Regions from separate parts of the Sulfoacidibacillus ferrooxidans genome, predicted to be linked through region 4. Evidence: riboswitches for the same ligand, from Rfam matches in the RefSeq annotation. Region 4 holds a riboswitch; each other region holds the start of a gene.
The links. Region 4 has a riboswitch for cyclic di-AMP ahead of MM817_RS06290 (C40 family peptidase). Riboswitches for the same ligand answer to the same signal wherever they lie in the genome.
Positions count from the first base shown of each region.

Region 1 (4,191 bases), on a different contig from region 4:
AAAGTGGTGATTGTCTGGTTGACGTTATACCGGGGACCTAAAGGTCAAGGGTTTAATGGAGTGGCAAGTTGTGATTACTTCGTGGACGAAGAATCAGCTAGCGGTTACAAGAACCTAGCTGTACAGGTTAACCAAATGGAAAAAGCAGTGAAGGGTAAAGTGGATATTACGAGTTTAGAACCTAGCGAATATAAGTTATTACAAAAATTTGTGCGTGAATTTAGGCCCGACTTATATGAACATGCCTCTGACGTATTTTTATCGGCATTCTCAGAGGAGTCCTCTTTTGCGCAAGAGTAAGGATGTGTACAACTTGTCAGATCAGTCACAAACACCTCTTTTTTCAGCATTGCGCGCACATGCTGAGCGTCATCCTATTCAATTCCACATCCCGGGACATAAAACGGGGATAGCGATGGATCCGGAATTTCGCGAATTTTTAGGGGACCGCGCGCTTAGTATTGATCTGATCAATATTGGGCCGTTGGATGATTTGCATCATCCAACGGGGATTATCGATCAAGCACAAAAGTTGGCAGCAAAAGCATTTGGAGCCGATGCTACTTTTTTTTCAGTTCAGGGCACAAGTGGCGCGATTATGGCCATGATTATGGCTGTCGTTGGGCCTGGAGATGAGATTCTAGTTCCACGCAATATTCATACTTCTGTATTGTCTGCCATTATTCTCTCTGGAGCACGGCCCTATTTTTTACAACCTGAAGTTGATTTGCAACTAGGTATTGCTCACGGCGTAAGAGTGGAATCGGTAGTGGAGGGATTACAGCGCCATCCACATGTGAAAGCAGTTTTACTGATCAATCCCACCTATTTTGGCGTGGCGACGGACTTGCGCGCGATTGCTGAGATTGCACATGAACGAGGCGTTGTTGTTTTAGTAGATGAAGCACACGGGGTACACACCCATTTTCACGAATTACTCCCACCGTCAGCCATGGAGTCAGGATGTGACCTTGCGGCTACTAGTGTTCATAAGCTAGGGGGATCATTGACACAGAGCTCCGTTTTAAATGTGCGTGAAGGGCTCGTTCGAGCAAGACATGTGCATTCTATCCTATCCCTGCTAACAACTACTTCTACGTCCTATATTCTGTTGGCCTCTTTAGACGCAGCCAGACGCCAACTAGCCATGCATGGGCGCGAAATGCTAGATCGGGCGATGACTATAGCGCAGGATGCGAGAGAGCGATTGAATCAGATTCCGGGCATCTATTGCTTTGGAAAAGAGATCCTACAATCATCGGCTACCTTTGCGTTTGATCCATTAAAATTGACGATTCGCGTGGCGGATATTGGATTATCAGGATTTGAAGTCGAAGTCATTCTTCGAGAAACCTATAATATTGAGGTTGAATTATCCGATTTATATAATGTGCTGTGTGTCATCTCCTTTGGCGATACAAAGAGCAATATTGATTCGCTCATTACAGCCATCCAAGAGATTGCAAAACGAGAATTATTACAGCATCATCATAAAATTAATATCGTTGTTCCATCCACTCCAGTACTAGCTATGAATCCACGCGATGCCTTTTATGCGGATACGGAAGTAGTGCGGTTGCAAGATTCGATTGGCAGAATCATCGCTGACGTGATTAAAGTGTATCCTCCTGGGATTCCAGTGTTATTGCCAGGTGAAGTGGTTACTGTGGATAACGTAGAATATATTGAAGAAAATTTGCGTGCTGGACTTCCCGTTCAGGGGCCAGATGATCCTACGATTGCCACTGTTCGTGTAGTTAAGAGATGATAGTTTTTACCATGGAATGATTTACGCCTAGGCAGAGCGCTGTCGTGTCCTGTATAGTTTACGGCATCACAAGCTGAATCGCATGCAAACATGCGTACGGAGGAACCGAGTGCTTTGGGGTGAACTTACGATTGTGAGCGGGCAACCTTCGCCCGAACCCGTCAGCTAACTCCGGAAGCCAAGGAGGCCTTTATGGGTATACACTTCAAAATTTCTGCAGTAAAAAAGACGACTGTAGCGCTGTTGAGCGCTGGATTATTATTGGGTTCAAGTGTAAGTGCCTTTGCTGCAACGGTACCTATAGGTCCTTATATAGTAAAGCCAAATGATTCTCCTTACTCAATTGCAGCCCAATCGCAAGTGAGCCTGCAAAACTTTGAAGCGGTCAATGACCTGACAAATAGTAGTGTGATTTATCCTGGAGAAGTGATGGCAATGCCGTTACTTTATCTAGTAGATGCAGGTGACAGTTTGTGGTATATCGCAAATCGTTATGATACGAGTGTAGCATCAATAAAACAATTAAATGGCCTGAACTCAAATCAGATTTATCCTGGTCAGTCCTTACTTATCGCAACAGGAAGTAAGCAAACATTCCCTGCGAATCAGGCAACAAATAGCACAAGCTCTGCTGTTGTACAAGCAACGCCGCAAACCGTGACAGCTCCACAGAATGAATCTGCACCTGTAGCAGTTGCACAAGCAAAGGTAGAGGCAACTGCACCAGTTGCACAAGCATCGGCTACAGCACCACAAGCACAACAAGCACAACAACAACCATCAGCAGCTACACCTACAACCATCACCATGCTCGCTACTTCCTATGATGCATCAGCTGCGAGCAACGGACCGTGGGGCGCTGTAAATTATTTTGGACAACCTTTGCAATTCGGCGATGTAGCAGTTGATCCTTCTGTGATTCCGCTTGGTTCAAAATTATTTATTAGCGGATATTCCGATTCTGCACTGCCGAGTGGTGGATTTTATGCCACAGCCAATGATGAAGGTGGAGCTATCGTAGGGAATAGAATTGACATTTTTCTACCTACGGCGAGTCAAGCCGATCAATTTGGAATGGAAAATGTCAAAGTGCAGGTGATTTCCAAATAAATTCGGTATACTCTAGATGATCGGACGATCAAAAGGAGGAACCATATGGAGATTCAAGTTGGACAAGTTGCACCGGATTTTACACTCGATGCAACAGGAGGTCAAACGATTCAATTAAGTGCACAAAAGGGCCATCCTGTTGTATTGTTTTTTTACCCTAAAGATTTAACACCTGGTTGAACGCAAGAGGCCAATGAGTTTCAGTCGCTCCTACCGGAGTTTACGGAACTTGGTGCCGTAGTGCTAGGGATTAGCACAGACAGTATGGAATCGCATGAGAAGTTTTCCCAAAAGTACAGCTTTACATATCCGCTGGTGTCTGATCCAGACGCTATAGTGTGTGAAGCGTACGGAGTATACAAAGAAAAGAAAATGTACGGTAAGTCCTATATGGGTATTGAACGGACGACATTCATAATCGATGCGTCTGGGAAGATCGCTCATATTTACCCTAAGGTAAAGGTAGAAGGGCACGCCGCAAAAGTGCTTGAAGATGTGAAGAAGATGATGTAAGAGCATATACAAACCTCTCTCAATAAAACGACTCTGTCGCTCTTTGAGGGAGGTTTGTATATTGTGAACGACAGCGTGTGTATTTGTTCACGAGGAAACAGTGGAACTCTTCAGTGCGGCGATGTAATATAAAGATAGTAATGCAAGGGGGAGTCGACTATGGTAACACTAACTATGGAAGCAGCAAGTGTAGTCAAGGATCTTCTTTCTGACAAAGAGGAAGATATGGGTTTGCGTATCTTTGTGAAACCGGGTGGATGTTCTGGTTTTAGTTATGGGATGGCGCTTGATATGAAAAAAGAATCAGATTTACTCTTATTGCAAGAAGGTGTGCCTTTATTGGTGGATGAGGCAAGTCTTCCGTTCATCGATGGCTCAGAAATTGATTATGTCGATGGGCTATCTGGTAAGGGGTTTAAGATCGTGAATCCAAATGCAGTGTCAAGTTGTGGATGCGGTTCAAGCTTCCATACGAAGGATAATCAAGGAACACCAGGTAGTTGTTCATAAGCAAAAAGGTGAGTTCTCTTGAGAACTCACCTTTTTGCTGCCAGCGCGTGCACGTGTCAGTGGGTGTCGTTACGGCGATGTGCCGCTGGACGATTCCTCCACCAAAAGAATGCAATCAGTACAAGTAATAAAGCTGCAAATAGATACGAGAGTGCAGATGTGTGCTGATCGATGCTTGACCAATGCCCTCCTAGCTGATACCCGAGAAGCGTCAATAGATAGACCCAAGGCGCACTTCCGATCGTAGTAAACAAAAGGAACTTACCCATCTTCATGTTAGCAATCCCTGC
Region 1 is NZ_JALBUF010000002.1:311,028-315,218, forward strand. Features, by position in the region: gene MM817_RS06155 (YwhD family protein) at 1-300, shown strand, start outside; gene MM817_RS06160 (aminotransferase class I/II-fold pyridoxal phosphate-dependent enzyme) at 305-1,768, shown strand; cyclic di-AMP (ydaO/yuaA leader) riboswitch at 1,830-1,959, shown strand; gene MM817_RS06165 (LysM peptidoglycan-binding domain-containing protein) at 1,961-2,878, shown strand; gene bcp (thioredoxin-dependent thiol peroxidase) at 2,924-3,391, shown strand; gene MM817_RS06175 (HesB/IscA family protein) at 3,551-3,901, shown strand; gene MM817_RS06180 (DedA family protein) at 3,958-4,191, opposite strand, start outside.
Region 1: another riboswitch for cyclic di-AMP. It lies ahead of MM817_RS06165 (LysM peptidoglycan-binding domain-containing protein); the one in region 4 lies ahead of MM817_RS06290 (C40 family peptidase).

Region 2 (4,191 bases), on a different contig from region 4:
CTGAAATTAATTTTTCTGCAAGCAATTCTAAGTCAGGTGCTTCTGTAAAAATCATTTCATCACCTTCCCCATTTTGTAAGTCATAGATCGAACACCTATACAAAGTATTTGCTGACTTTGCCAAAAATATACCGAGTGACACTATAAAAAGGAAACAAAATCGCAGTATAATACATCATCAGTATCCATATGGGCGGTTTTGTAAAATGAAGTGAGAGAGGGTACGCCCGCATAGCAAGTATTTGTGTACTCAATATATGCGCAACTTGTGCTATCTCAGGTTCTATAGGCACCATCATACGCGGATCGATACAGGCGATCGTACATAATACAAATGAGATAGGTATTACCCACTCCAATAGGGGATACAAAAAAAGATTAATTAACAATGAAAAATACGGTAATTGCCCAAATTCCTCCGCAACAAGCGGCATGATACCGATTTGTCCAGCGATCCCTCGACTAACGACATGTCGCACAGAAGGCCATGTAATCACACGACCGATGTATATATGGACCTTTCTTGGCAGTAGCGCTAGTGTCGTGGCTGCACCGTAGGATAATACGACACCTGGATCAACCAACAAATGTGGCTCTATGAGCGTAATCCAGACGAGTGACACCGCATTTGCAGTGAAACGATCATAAGGTCTTTTCATTGCAACAGCTGAAAGTTCGTATCCATAAACAATCCCAGCGCGCACAGCAGGTGGTGCAAATCCTGTGCAAAACACGAGCATGACCGTACTACATATTGCAATTGGATACCACCATGCAGAGATTTTTAGCCATTTCTGCAACCTGGTTACTACAGGAGCTATCGTCATTCGAATCGTAGCTCCCGATGCTACAAAAGCGTGTATAATACCAAGTGATGTGAAGACTTGCAACACTTGCCGATTCATTTCTGTGCGGTCCCCAATGGCAAAGGATAATAAAAAAGTGCTTGCAACTTGTCCATAACTAGCATCCACACGAGACTTAATCCATCCCAGCAATTGACCCTGTAATGCATCCACATCCCAAAATGGCCGTGCACCACCTCTCATCAAGGATACGCTGTATTGCGATGAATCTCCGAGTAGCATGATCCCCTTACGCAAAAGTGCTATAGCAAATGGTCCCTTTGGCACTCGTTTCACTCGCATAAAAAGACTGATCACTGCCCCTGCATGTAGCTCGTTGATCTGTGAATAATACTCTGCAATGGTATGACTTTGTGATACTCCACCAGGAGTTGCATGACGACGAATAGACCCATCATATATTTGCACCCACACGATCGGTTGATTGGGTAGCTGTTGTAAACCAGACATTGTATACACTGCCAACACTCTGCACGGCATCTGTAATGATTTTGGAGTGCTTTCAATTTCCCCTACAATGCTAACTACAGCATTAATCTCACCTGTGTGACTAGCTGCGAGAGTTAGCAGGGAATACGCAGCTATACGACGGGAACTTTGCTCATCATGAGCTGTAGCCGTTCCTATTGCCATACATAAAAGAAGCGCTACACATAGTAAGAGTGTAGGTCCTAAGCTCCATTGTCTCCATACAATCAGTAGCTTGCTTATCTTACGTGTATATATAGTTACCACATTCCCTTTGTTCATGAAAAGTACACTAATTTGCAACAAAAGCACCATGCTTATACCAATTAAAACACTCATATAAACCATAAAATCCCTATCCCACACATCCAACAAAGCACCCAGACAAAATGCCAAACTGAGATACGCGATGATCCGATACACACGAATCTCTCCTAAACTTATAAAATCTCAAATTTACTGTTGTCACACTATGTCGTAACTGATAGAATTATAGCCAAGAGTGATATTGCCGAATCCGGTGACTCTGACCGGTACGGGGGACGCAACACCGCGGGGTGAATCTGAAGCTTTCAGAGGGGCAACCTTTCAGCCCTAACCCGTCAACTAACCTCGAAGGCAGACGAAAGGGGCCTATTCTTTGCGCATATCCACATGGGTTGCGTCCCTATCTATTATTGGGACGGCAGCTGCAACTTTGTTGTTGGCAAATCCCGCCTTTGCATCTACCAGTTCAGTGATTATGAAAGCTGGTGTGCAAGGTCCGGCAGTAGCCACATTAAAGACTGATTTAAAAGTTCTTCACGATTACCCTAAGTCAGTCAAAGTAACAGATTATTACGGGCCCCGTACTGCACATGCTGTCATTGAGTTCAAAAAAGAAAGAAAACTCGGATCAAATGACGCTGTAACGTATTCTGTTTTTGATGACATCAAGTCTGATGCTGCACATACGCTTGGTGAGCAAATTGTACAAAAAGCACTTACGTATTTAGGCGACCCTTATGTGTGGGGTGGTACTAGTCCTTCTGGCTTCGATTGCTCAGGTTTTGCACAATATGTGTATAAACAATTCGGCATGGATATTCCGCGCACAGCGGCAGCGCAAGCAACTGTTGGTACATATGTCGCTAAAGAAGACTTACAACCTGGCGATCTCGTATTTTTCCATACGATGGGATATGGGATTTCTCATGTAGGTATCTATATGGGAAACGGTTTGTTTGTTGATGCAGCAAGTACAGATGTAGAGATAGACAATATTAACAACCCCTATTACTGGAGTAGTCGATATGTTACTGCAAGAAGCTTGTTAAACTAACTTGCATATTGACTACCTACACTAAACAAATCAATAAACCTTTGAGGATGCACGTACTTTATGTACTGTGCATCCTTTTATCTCATTATAAAGTCACATAAGGCAGTATTTTAGCCAATAACCTTGGACCAATACCCTGAACTGATTGCAACTGCATAAGAGACGAAAACGCGCCATGAATAGCTTTATACGTTAAGATATTTTCTGCCTTTTTCTTTCCTATTCCCGGTATTTCCATCAACGTGGCTAAGCTCGCCTGATTGAGCTGAATGCGTTCTCCCGGTTGTAATTTACCATTTCGATGCCTACTTCTTTTTGTATCCGTACTTTGTAAAGAATTCGTTGCTACTGTCCCTGTTGTTAATAAAGCAGATGTTCCCCCATTACTTGCCACCTGACTTACATTTGGAACGACGATCTGCATACCATCCTCTACGATAGCTGCTAAATTAATTGCATAGAGATCTGCAGAATTTGTTGGACCGCCCGCTACCTTTAATGCCGCACTTACACGCGCATCAAGTGGCAGCTTATAGAGACCGGGATGACGTACTGCACCGACTACATACACTGTCATCACATCAGGTGATGTAGTCACTGTGACCAAAGGTACACTCTGTTTGTGTTCATAAGGGGTACTCATGGTGACTGATGCAGTTTGTCCGTGTGGCATAAAAAAATATAATCCCCAAGCAATAACGAGAATTCCCCCAAATAAATACACAATCACGCGTTTGCCAATACCGGCACTATGCACAATCCCACCTCCACTTGCGTATACTTCATAACATCCTGTTCGCAAGAAGAAGCAAAATTCCTTTTTACTAAATGCTATCATCCAAAATCGTAAGTTAAAGCCTTTCTATGAACCATAGCTGCAACTGATTGCGCATGATTTATGCAATCTCAGAGCATTTGTAGTACAATAATGCAGAATCTCAGTGAAAGTGGGCGACTGCATGCTTACGCCTAGCATGGAAGACTATTTAGAAAAAATCTATGAACTGATGAAGGACAAGGGGTATGCTCGAGTTTCAGATATTGCCACTTCTCTCGCCGTACAACCTTCCTCAGTGACAAAAATGATTCAAAAACTAGACGAATACGAATACGTGACTTATGAAAAGTATCGCGGAATCATTCTCACTAAATCCGGAGAACAGATGGGGCGAGCAATGAAACAACGCCACTCCATGCTTGCAGAGTTACTGCGCATGCTCGGTATTACGGAAGAAACGATTCAGGTAGATGTCGAGGGGATTGAGCATCATGTGAGTCCACAAACCGTAAAAGCATTAACGAACCTCGTCAACTTTTTTGAGTGTCATCCAGAGTATGTAACCGCATTAGCTCATCACACTCATAAAACAACGCACGCAAAAAAAGATACTCCTGACACAAGCGCAGAGATATAATCTGCTCTCATGTCAGGAGTTACCGATGGGCAAAAAACACAAAACGCTCGGCTTGATAAAGAGAAAGCTGTTTTTCTAATTGCTGTACTTGCGCATATTGCTCTTCTTCAGTCCACTTTGC
Region 2 is NZ_JALBUF010000001.1:131,896-136,086, forward strand. Features, by position in the region: gene MM817_RS00780 (hypothetical protein) at 1-55, opposite strand, end outside; gene MM817_RS17165 (ComEC/Rec2 family competence protein) at 96-1,757, opposite strand; cyclic di-AMP (ydaO/yuaA leader) riboswitch at 1,834-1,970, shown strand; gene MM817_RS00790 (C40 family peptidase) at 1,975-2,655, shown strand; gene MM817_RS00795 (helix-hairpin-helix domain-containing protein) at 2,741-3,412, opposite strand; gene mntR (transcriptional regulator MntR) at 3,615-4,070, shown strand; gene MM817_RS00805 (class I SAM-dependent DNA methyltransferase) at 4,090-4,191, opposite strand, start outside.
Region 2: another riboswitch for cyclic di-AMP. It lies ahead of MM817_RS00790 (C40 family peptidase); the one in region 4 lies ahead of MM817_RS06290 (C40 family peptidase).

Region 3 (4,191 bases), on a different contig from region 4:
TGCCACATATGGCTAAAGTAAAGAACAACGCAGCGACAGGACTATCTGGAACGAAGATTCGCAAATAAAATAAGGTGTGGTCTACCTGTCCACGGTACCACATGAAACCAAACACAGTACCAATAGCATTAAGTGCACCAATACCTTTCCATACAGAGCGCTTATGAAGAATCCTTAGAATCGAATCTACTATCATTTGCACTATAGTCACCCCTGCCCTCTAGTGTTCCAAAGAGGGTAGGGTGTCATGCAGACGTGCATCATGCAAGAGCGATAAATTGACCAACCTTTTCACTTAGTTGCTGCGATAAGTGACCCCACATCATGGATCCTAGCTTAGCATTTGAACCCTGTGCCAGATAGCGCGTGAGGCTAGCTGGATCGCGAACAACCAGATGGTCAGCGAGCGCCATCATGAGCGATGTTTCCCATTCACCAGAAGGATAAAATTCTTTAGAAACATTTTTATATGAAGTAGATGACAATGCCTCTTGTAATTGTCCGTCACGCCACCATATAAAGGACATCATGTCTAATTGACTATCTGCTGTAAGAAGGGTTTGCATCACTAGTTGTTCTTTATAAAGACTATCTGTCAATAGGATCAATCGACGAAATTGAAAATGACGTGTTAATTCATGGATATAACGATGGATGATTTGACTAAAAGCTTCTTTTTGCAACTGAACAACCGCAGTATCATCAAATGTGGTATCAATGGATTGCAAAGGAAGAGTAAGAATTCGATCTCCTTTTGCCATCTCTACCTCGTCGCGTAGCTTCCTTAATATATACCATGTAGTGCCTACAGGTAGATGAGATGGGCGCCATGTCAAGCCACCTACTGTCAATAGCACAGTGTCAAGATGCCGGTAATTTTCTTCGATCTGGCTTAGTGAAAATTCTTCAAAACGCATATCGCTTTCTCCTTCATTCATCATCTCATAAAAAATAGGAGCCTTAATATTGCGCTCCTACCCTTATTCATCTATTAACTTCTGACTAAAGTGCAGTTAAAATCTAGCCTCACCGAAAGTTGCCGATTGGTTAACAAAATAACCTGGTAAATCAAGAGCCCGATCATCCTCTAAGCGTTTCATGCCAAGATCATGTAGAGTTTGACGAATCCCTTGGTGTATAGCTTGCTCCATCTCAGGTGAATAGCGATCGTTCATAGAAAGAGCCTCTCGAATACCTTGGCTAACTGAACGTGTCACATACGAGACATCAAGTCCTGCACAGACCAGACCATGCAGTACACCGCGTGTGGTTTCAGATACGGCAAAACTGTGCAAAGGAACTAAGCTAGAAAGAACGCCCATAATAGCGTGTTGCGCGATAGAGGAAATCTCTCGTACTACATCTTCTGCCCTTGACATTGTATTGCAATACATAGTCACTTCGTGAGTAACAACAGAGCAAATACAAGTTTCTGAAGATGTTCCTTCTAGTTCAATGCCGTGCCTTACACCTTCTTGAATGTCATGTAATAAAGTCATGTCAATCTCCCCTTTTCGTATTTACACGCATAAACAAAACAAAAACCGTGACGATCAATCGGTCACGGAAGCGCGAGTAAAAAGGAAGTGGTTATCGGCATAACCATCCACCTCTCTTTCCGCTTACGAGGTTAGCTGTCGGATTCGGGCTGAGAGCCGCCCTACGAATCAAAAGATTCGATTCACCCCAAGAAACTGGTTCCCCCGCTTCCGAAGTTCGGAATTGAGCGCTACAATATGAAACTGAAAAAGAATACTACATTTCATATCATACATCTCTTTTAGTTAAACGACAATGGGTAATTGAGTCTCGTTAATGAACATTGCAGACAATCGCTTGATAGTTTGCACTTAGTTTCATAAATGTTTCACGATCACCTTCATCCAAAGCCTGATCAATCGCAATCTTCAATTGTTTCGTATAATGGATGTTTTCAATGTGATCTAGCAATAAGTCTACTTGCAATTCCATTAGAATATCTGTGGGTGTTGTTTTTCGAACTGGCTCCTGAACAGATTCTATTACTTGTAGATAGTGTACACAATCACTCCGTTGACGATAATAGAGTGTGATATACACATCTTCTTCTGGATGACTATGAACATCAAGAAAAGCCTTTTCTACGTCAGATGTCACACGTTTATTTTTATAAAATTTAAATCCTGTCATTTGTACGCAAGTTGTCGACATCAACAATGATTTGTGAACATTTTTAAATTGTTCAGTAAAATGAACTTTGGCAAGTAGCTGATCATTAGATGCCAAATATTGAAGTAGCCATTCTGCTTCAGGGTTACGCAATTCATATCGTTCTAAAAACCATTTGATGAATTGCTTTTTATCTGCGACCGTTATCACACTTTTCATGATGGTTCGCCTCCCGTTGACCTTCCCACAATAAGCATAAGAGTTTGAATGTTTACTTCTTTATATTGTTGTATTCGCCAATGCCTTGTCGCTTTCCTGCAATGTGCTTATAAACGAAAAAAAATGCCGATGGTATGGCATTTTTTAGAATATAAAAGTTAAAATACACTATTAATAGCTAACGACTTCTTTTTTTTACTATTTGCTCCATTTCCGGAGGATAAGACACCAGATATCCAAGTTTCAATAGTAAGGCAAGTAAGTCAGGAGCATCGTCTGGTAAAAAAGCTAAATGATGCTCACTTAACCGCTGTGGCATCCTCTTTGCAATAGGTTGAAGTTGCTCAATGGTGTTTGACACCAATGGATCATGACATGAGATTACGCACGATATGTGAAGCTTAACCTTTCCATACTCCTGACACCAATCACGTATGGAGCGCTGCACATTTGCAGGGATCTCAGCACCGCTAATTGTGCGAAGAAATTCATACATTTTCTCCATATCCCAACCACTTAGCAGGGCGTGATAAATACTCTCTCGCGTAAGTCGATATACGTTCATACGATCTCGACTAATTGGTTCCGCAATTTTCTGCAGTTCAAAAGCGTATGTGCTATCAGCCTCTTTGGGTACTAAAATATCAAAAGTAGGTTCAATAACTGCTTTTTTGAGAATAAAAGATTCTTCACCTGAGAGTCCATCATCTAGTATGTCGGAAGAATGCACAAAGCGTTCGCCTAGAGGCGTTAATTGGTATAAAAGATCTTGAGAAAGATCACGACCCTCTGCAAGAAATCCAAGATATACAAGCATTTGTAAGATGCGTTGTCGATAAACAATCTCTTTTGACTCATAATAAAAGTTATCAATAAAATGCAAAAGTTCATCCTCAAGTGATTGTTTAAATACCCATGCTTTGGATGAAAATTTAGCAATTCTCGATACAATCCGTCCAAGCGTTGGTATTGATATGCGGTATGTCCGCATATAAAACTGAAATAACTTCTTTGCACGGCTTTCTTCTGATTCCGTCATATAAATACCACTTTTAACTTCATCTATGATAAGAGAACCTGAGTCGTCTTCAATAATGCATCCTTCTTCATATAGGTGATCATAAATCATAGCAAAACGATCTGGATAATCATGAAATCTACGCCCATATCCAAAGCGAAATCCAACATGCACAGAGAGTGGTTCTTCTTGCACTTCAAATAACTGAAAAATTTGCATTTGTTGGCGTTTAAAAATGACACCTTCTTGAGTCAGCTTTACTTCGTGTCGTGCTAGAAACAGCAAAAAGGTAACAGCGTCACGTGCAAGAGTACCTTGATCTGTTCGTATCCATTTAGGTTCATACATACTCGTCTGAACAGATTGGCGCAACTGCTGCGTTTCATAATGTACAATATATTTTAATATCTCTGTTGGACAACGATATGTTCTCTGTGAGGGAGTTCCTGTTTCAAAGAGAATGCCCTCTTCAAGTAGCTCATTTAAAATCATAGATACTGAAGTTTGTTCATTTTTTGTAGTTGCCGACCGTTGTCTTCTCAATATCGTGAGTAGCTCGGATTTTGCAAATTGGTTTCTCCCTTCTAACGCAATCTCTTCGAGAGCTTGGCGAAGAATGGGAGATAAAGTAGCCATTCTTTCAATTACATACTGTGGATCACTAAATCGGTTTAATATTTCTTGAAGTAACGTGTTTTTAGAATATAGAGGACATGCTATCGTGTGACGAATAGCAATTTTACGCAGATTCCCGATGTCACTTTGATTAAGACATTCTACAAGTCGCATAGGATCACCTCAATAGG
Region 3 is NZ_JALBUF010000011.1:29,005-33,195, forward strand. Features, by position in the region: gene MM817_RS12825 (DUF1405 domain-containing protein) at 1-196, opposite strand, end outside; gene MM817_RS12830 (creatininase family protein) at 261-917, opposite strand; gene MM817_RS12835 (hypothetical protein) at 1,014-1,499, opposite strand; cyclic di-AMP (ydaO/yuaA leader) riboswitch at 1,606-1,739, opposite strand; gene MM817_RS12840 (YpiB family protein) at 1,813-2,367, opposite strand; gene MM817_RS12845 (helicase-associated domain-containing protein) at 2,546-4,174, opposite strand.
Region 3: another riboswitch for cyclic di-AMP. It lies ahead of MM817_RS12835 (hypothetical protein); the one in region 4 lies ahead of MM817_RS06290 (C40 family peptidase).

Region 4 (4,191 bases):
CATCATTGGCTTTAGATACATGTAAAAGTGATTGCTCTCTCAAATGTTTGGTGAAATCCGTCATTTTAGCCATTTCCTTCGTCATAGTTAAAGCCTGACTTGATGCGGATTCCGCCTTTTCTTGCTGCTCATATGCCCCTTTTGCTACTTGTTGCACATATAGGGTAGATTGTTCTACTGCATGTGCAGTTTCTTGGGCACTTGCTGTAAATTCTTCTGAAGCAGCAGTCAATTGCATCGCTGTTTCTTGGATTCCTATAATCATTCTTCGCATTTCACTTGCCATAACGTAGAGGTGATCTGCAAGCATTCCTAAATCGTCTTTACGCTTATATGGCAAAGTGCGTTTGGCAAAATTACCTTTTGCCATTAAGTTAGCTTCATTAGACAAGTATGCAATGGGGCGAACCAGATATCGGATGTACAACAAACTACCTGCACTCCCGATAATCACAAGTATTAGCGTACATAAAGAAACGAATGAAAGCGTGTTTGCTTCTGAATTTGTGGCTTTAAAAAATGCCTGAATACTTGTTTGTGCTAAAGAACTAATATTTTGCAAATCTGAAGTCACTTCATTAGAAACGTTACTATTTGTTACATACATTGTTGTCGCTGCAAGCGCATGATTTGTTTCATTATTTTTATCAACAATATTCCAATAACTCTCATATCCCTGTGCTGCGAGAGAAGCTTGCTGTACCATAGCACGCTCCTTAGGAGAGAGGAATGGAAGTGTTTTCATTGCTTGTAAGGATTGGTTAAGTTGTGCTTCACCTTGTAATACTTGTTGCAGTGTTTGAGAATATAGTGACTTTGAAAGTGAAGTACCTTCTAATCCTACAAGCATATTCGATTGGTCATCCATATTTAAAAAACCGATAAATGCATTATTGGATAAATCAAGCAACTCCATTTTTTCATTTTTTAATTGAGCAACATGCGTCTTTTCCTGTTGACTCATTGAAAATGTAATTAAGTTAACGATCAGTACGGATAATGCCATGAGAATCCATACCATAATGAGTTTTTGAGCAACTGTTAATGTTTTCAAAATAAACCTCCAACTATTTTTAAGATTGTTTCAATATATACATTCAAAACTATAATCATCATAAGATGTTAGTAATTTGTCAAAAATATCTTTACCAAATTATATAACAAGAGGATCACCTAATGCTAGTGACGTACACTTATAAATGATTATTTTCTATATCATCTTTTTTGTTTTATATTGTCCTTTTTATGGAATACTTTTAATGAAATCATTCAGGAGGGATTCCATGGATCGTCGCATCTTTGCATTAGGCCGTCATATGCTATTATTTATTCGTTGGGCCATCGTCGCTTTAATACTTTTTACCCTCGTCATGGGCGTGATTGGGTTTGCTGCGCAGTGGGGTGAATTTTTATTTCATCCAGAATTATTTTTAACAAATTACAGAAAAATGACAGAAGATATCTTCTCTTTGTTACTTGTCTATGAAATTTTAGATCTAATTCGCACCTTATCTCCAAATCGCCTTATGGATGTCATCTTAACTGTACTTGCACGAAAAATATTACTTTCAATGAATGATGAACATCTTGCTATAGAAGTCGGAGCATTTTGCCTGATCCTTATTGTACGACTTCTTTGGACGCGTTATGGCGGGCTAAATGAAGATGCGAATCCAATGTTTTTAGAAACCACCCGCACTGTCAAAAAAGAAGTTACGCAAAAACATACTGAGCAAGTTTCAGATACATAATAAATTCATCTGCTATTGTAATCAGACATTATTAACCGTATTATTCCTCTCATTCTATATATTTTGCAATGTGTTTATCCATCTCTCATGTTAACCTACTCGTGCCGAATCTTCGCAAAGAAGTACGGGGGAGTCGTATTGTCTGTACAGCAGACTCGGGGTGAATCCATGAGATGGGCCGATCCTTTGTTCCCTAACCCGACAATTAACCTCGGAGGCTACTACAAAGGAGGCCATCAAAACATGCAACTAACGACTAAAAAAACACTCACTACATTAATTGGATCAGGTATTTTAATGAGCACGATAGCATTTCCATTTATGTCTAGTTTCCCGCTTGCATTCGCCTCTACGATGGCAACAGAGTCATCATCGCAGGCTGTCGTTGTACACGCCGCGTACCTTAAAACTTCTCCACACTTAGGAACGTATAATGAGATTCAGTTAGTTCAAGTTGGGACAAACCTTCAAGTGTTAAGTGCTACTCGTTACTGGCTACATGTACAACTTCCTGATGGAACCATTGGTTATATTACAGCTGATCATTATTATGTTTCACAATTTTCAACTTCCAGCATCCCTTCATCGAATGGTGGTCAGTCACAAACACATTCAGTAACTAGTACAGCTACGGTGACTCAAAGCGTTCCTGTTAACAGCAGTAGTACACAGCAAGCTACTGGGTATACGCAACACAATGATTCTTCAGGTAGTATTCTTCCACCTGGCGTAACAATTGATCCGAACATCCAACCGTTGGTACCTCTTACTGCAAGTTATGCTGCAAAATTACAAGCTGTGGAACAGATTGCAACAAGCAAGTTGGGTACTCCTTATATTTGGGGACACAATGAAGACAGAGGGCAATACGGATTTGACTGTTCAAATTTTGTGCAATATGTTTTTCATGAAGCGTTAGGGTATGATTTTTCTAGCTCCTCTAAAGTGCAATTTGAGCGCATTGGATGGAATATACCTATTTCACAAATGCAACCTGGCGATGAATTATTTTTCTCCGATACGACGAACCCATCTGGATCAGCTCATGTTGGCATCTATATTGGACATGGTGAGATGATCGAAGAAGGCGGCGGGCTAGGTAAAGTTGGTTATTTATCAATTGATCATGGTTTCTGGAGTCATCATTTAGTAGCTGTTCATCAAATGTTTTAGTTTCTTATAATACTTGATAAACACAAGGTGTCGTCTAAAGAGTACATTGCTCTTTAGACGACACCTTTCTTGTCAACTCATTTGATATACCCACTGGGCTAAGCGCGCATCATGTCTCATTTGTGTTTCCATATCGTATGCGTCATACCATCCTCGTTGTGCTGCCAAATCAGCCAACATAGCATGAAAATCTGCAGCAGTTTGAAACTGGTTAGAAAATACTTCTCGCACCTCTGGTGTGGCAGCCTCCATCAAGGCAGATGCACTGTTTTGCATGGCTAATTTGGTTGTAAGGAGTAGGTCTAACACTATCATTCGTGTAATGATTTCTTTATTTTCCATACTCAGACCCCTTATAAATATAGTCACTTGGCAGGAGTAAAGGGCGACGTTGCAATAGTGTAACGAGATTCCACATTCCCTCTTTAGCATCTACCACATGGGCTTCGATTAACTCCTTTAGTTCTTGGTCATGGACCTCATGAATAGCTTGATGGCATTTCCATAGTCCAACGCTTGTTTCCAACAGCAATTCATGAACCATCAAGGCCTCGTGAACACTTATACGGTAACTCAATTTTCTATCCCCTTTGTTCAAAAGTACATATGTTCACACGACTATAGCCTATGCACTTCATAAAAAAATGCGCATGAGTATGCAAATTGGGCGAAACCATCATTTTTTACCAAGACAGGAGACCAAATAGATTTTACTGAGTATGATGAGATATCTTGAAAAAAGGGAGAGTTTAACACATGCAACCATCGAATGGATCTTCTTCACAAAACACGCACCTAGAGGAATTAATGACGAGGAATTATGACCAAACACAGGAAGATATGAGACAATTACGGGCTGCTTTACGTAAATTATATAGCAAAATCGAAAAAACACAGGCACTTATACCAAATGATCCAGAACCATTCACTTTAAGATCAGTGACCCCTCAAGAGAAAATTCAAATTATTCGTTACGTCAGGGAAAATGTCGAACGGTTTAACGAAGCAACAGAACGTTTAACATCAATACATCAAGATTTGCAGGGCTGGAAAGATTTTAGATCAGAATTGCAGGAAGTAAAAGAACAACTTAAGAATTGGCAGACATCTCAAGTAACAAACATTCTCAATACTGAGACACAAGATTCAAAAACTATGGTTCCGTAGTTTATGTAAAGATTGTGAGGTAGAAGAAGGGATATCATCCCGTCTTCTACCTTGTTGATACAGGTAGTGGATTACCACCATGCCCAAGCACCAAGTGCTC
Region 4 is NZ_JALBUF010000003.1:5,159-9,349, forward strand. Features, by position in the region: gene MM817_RS06280 (methyl-accepting chemotaxis protein) at 1-1,054, opposite strand, end outside; gene MM817_RS06285 (hypothetical protein) at 1,284-1,751, shown strand; cyclic di-AMP (ydaO/yuaA leader) riboswitch at 1,844-1,985, shown strand; gene MM817_RS06290 (C40 family peptidase) at 1,995-2,924, shown strand; gene MM817_RS06295 (spore coat protein) at 2,997-3,266, opposite strand; gene MM817_RS06300 (hypothetical protein) at 3,256-3,501, opposite strand; gene MM817_RS06305 (hypothetical protein) at 3,681-4,091, shown strand; gene MM817_RS06310 (hypothetical protein) at 4,163-4,191, opposite strand, start outside.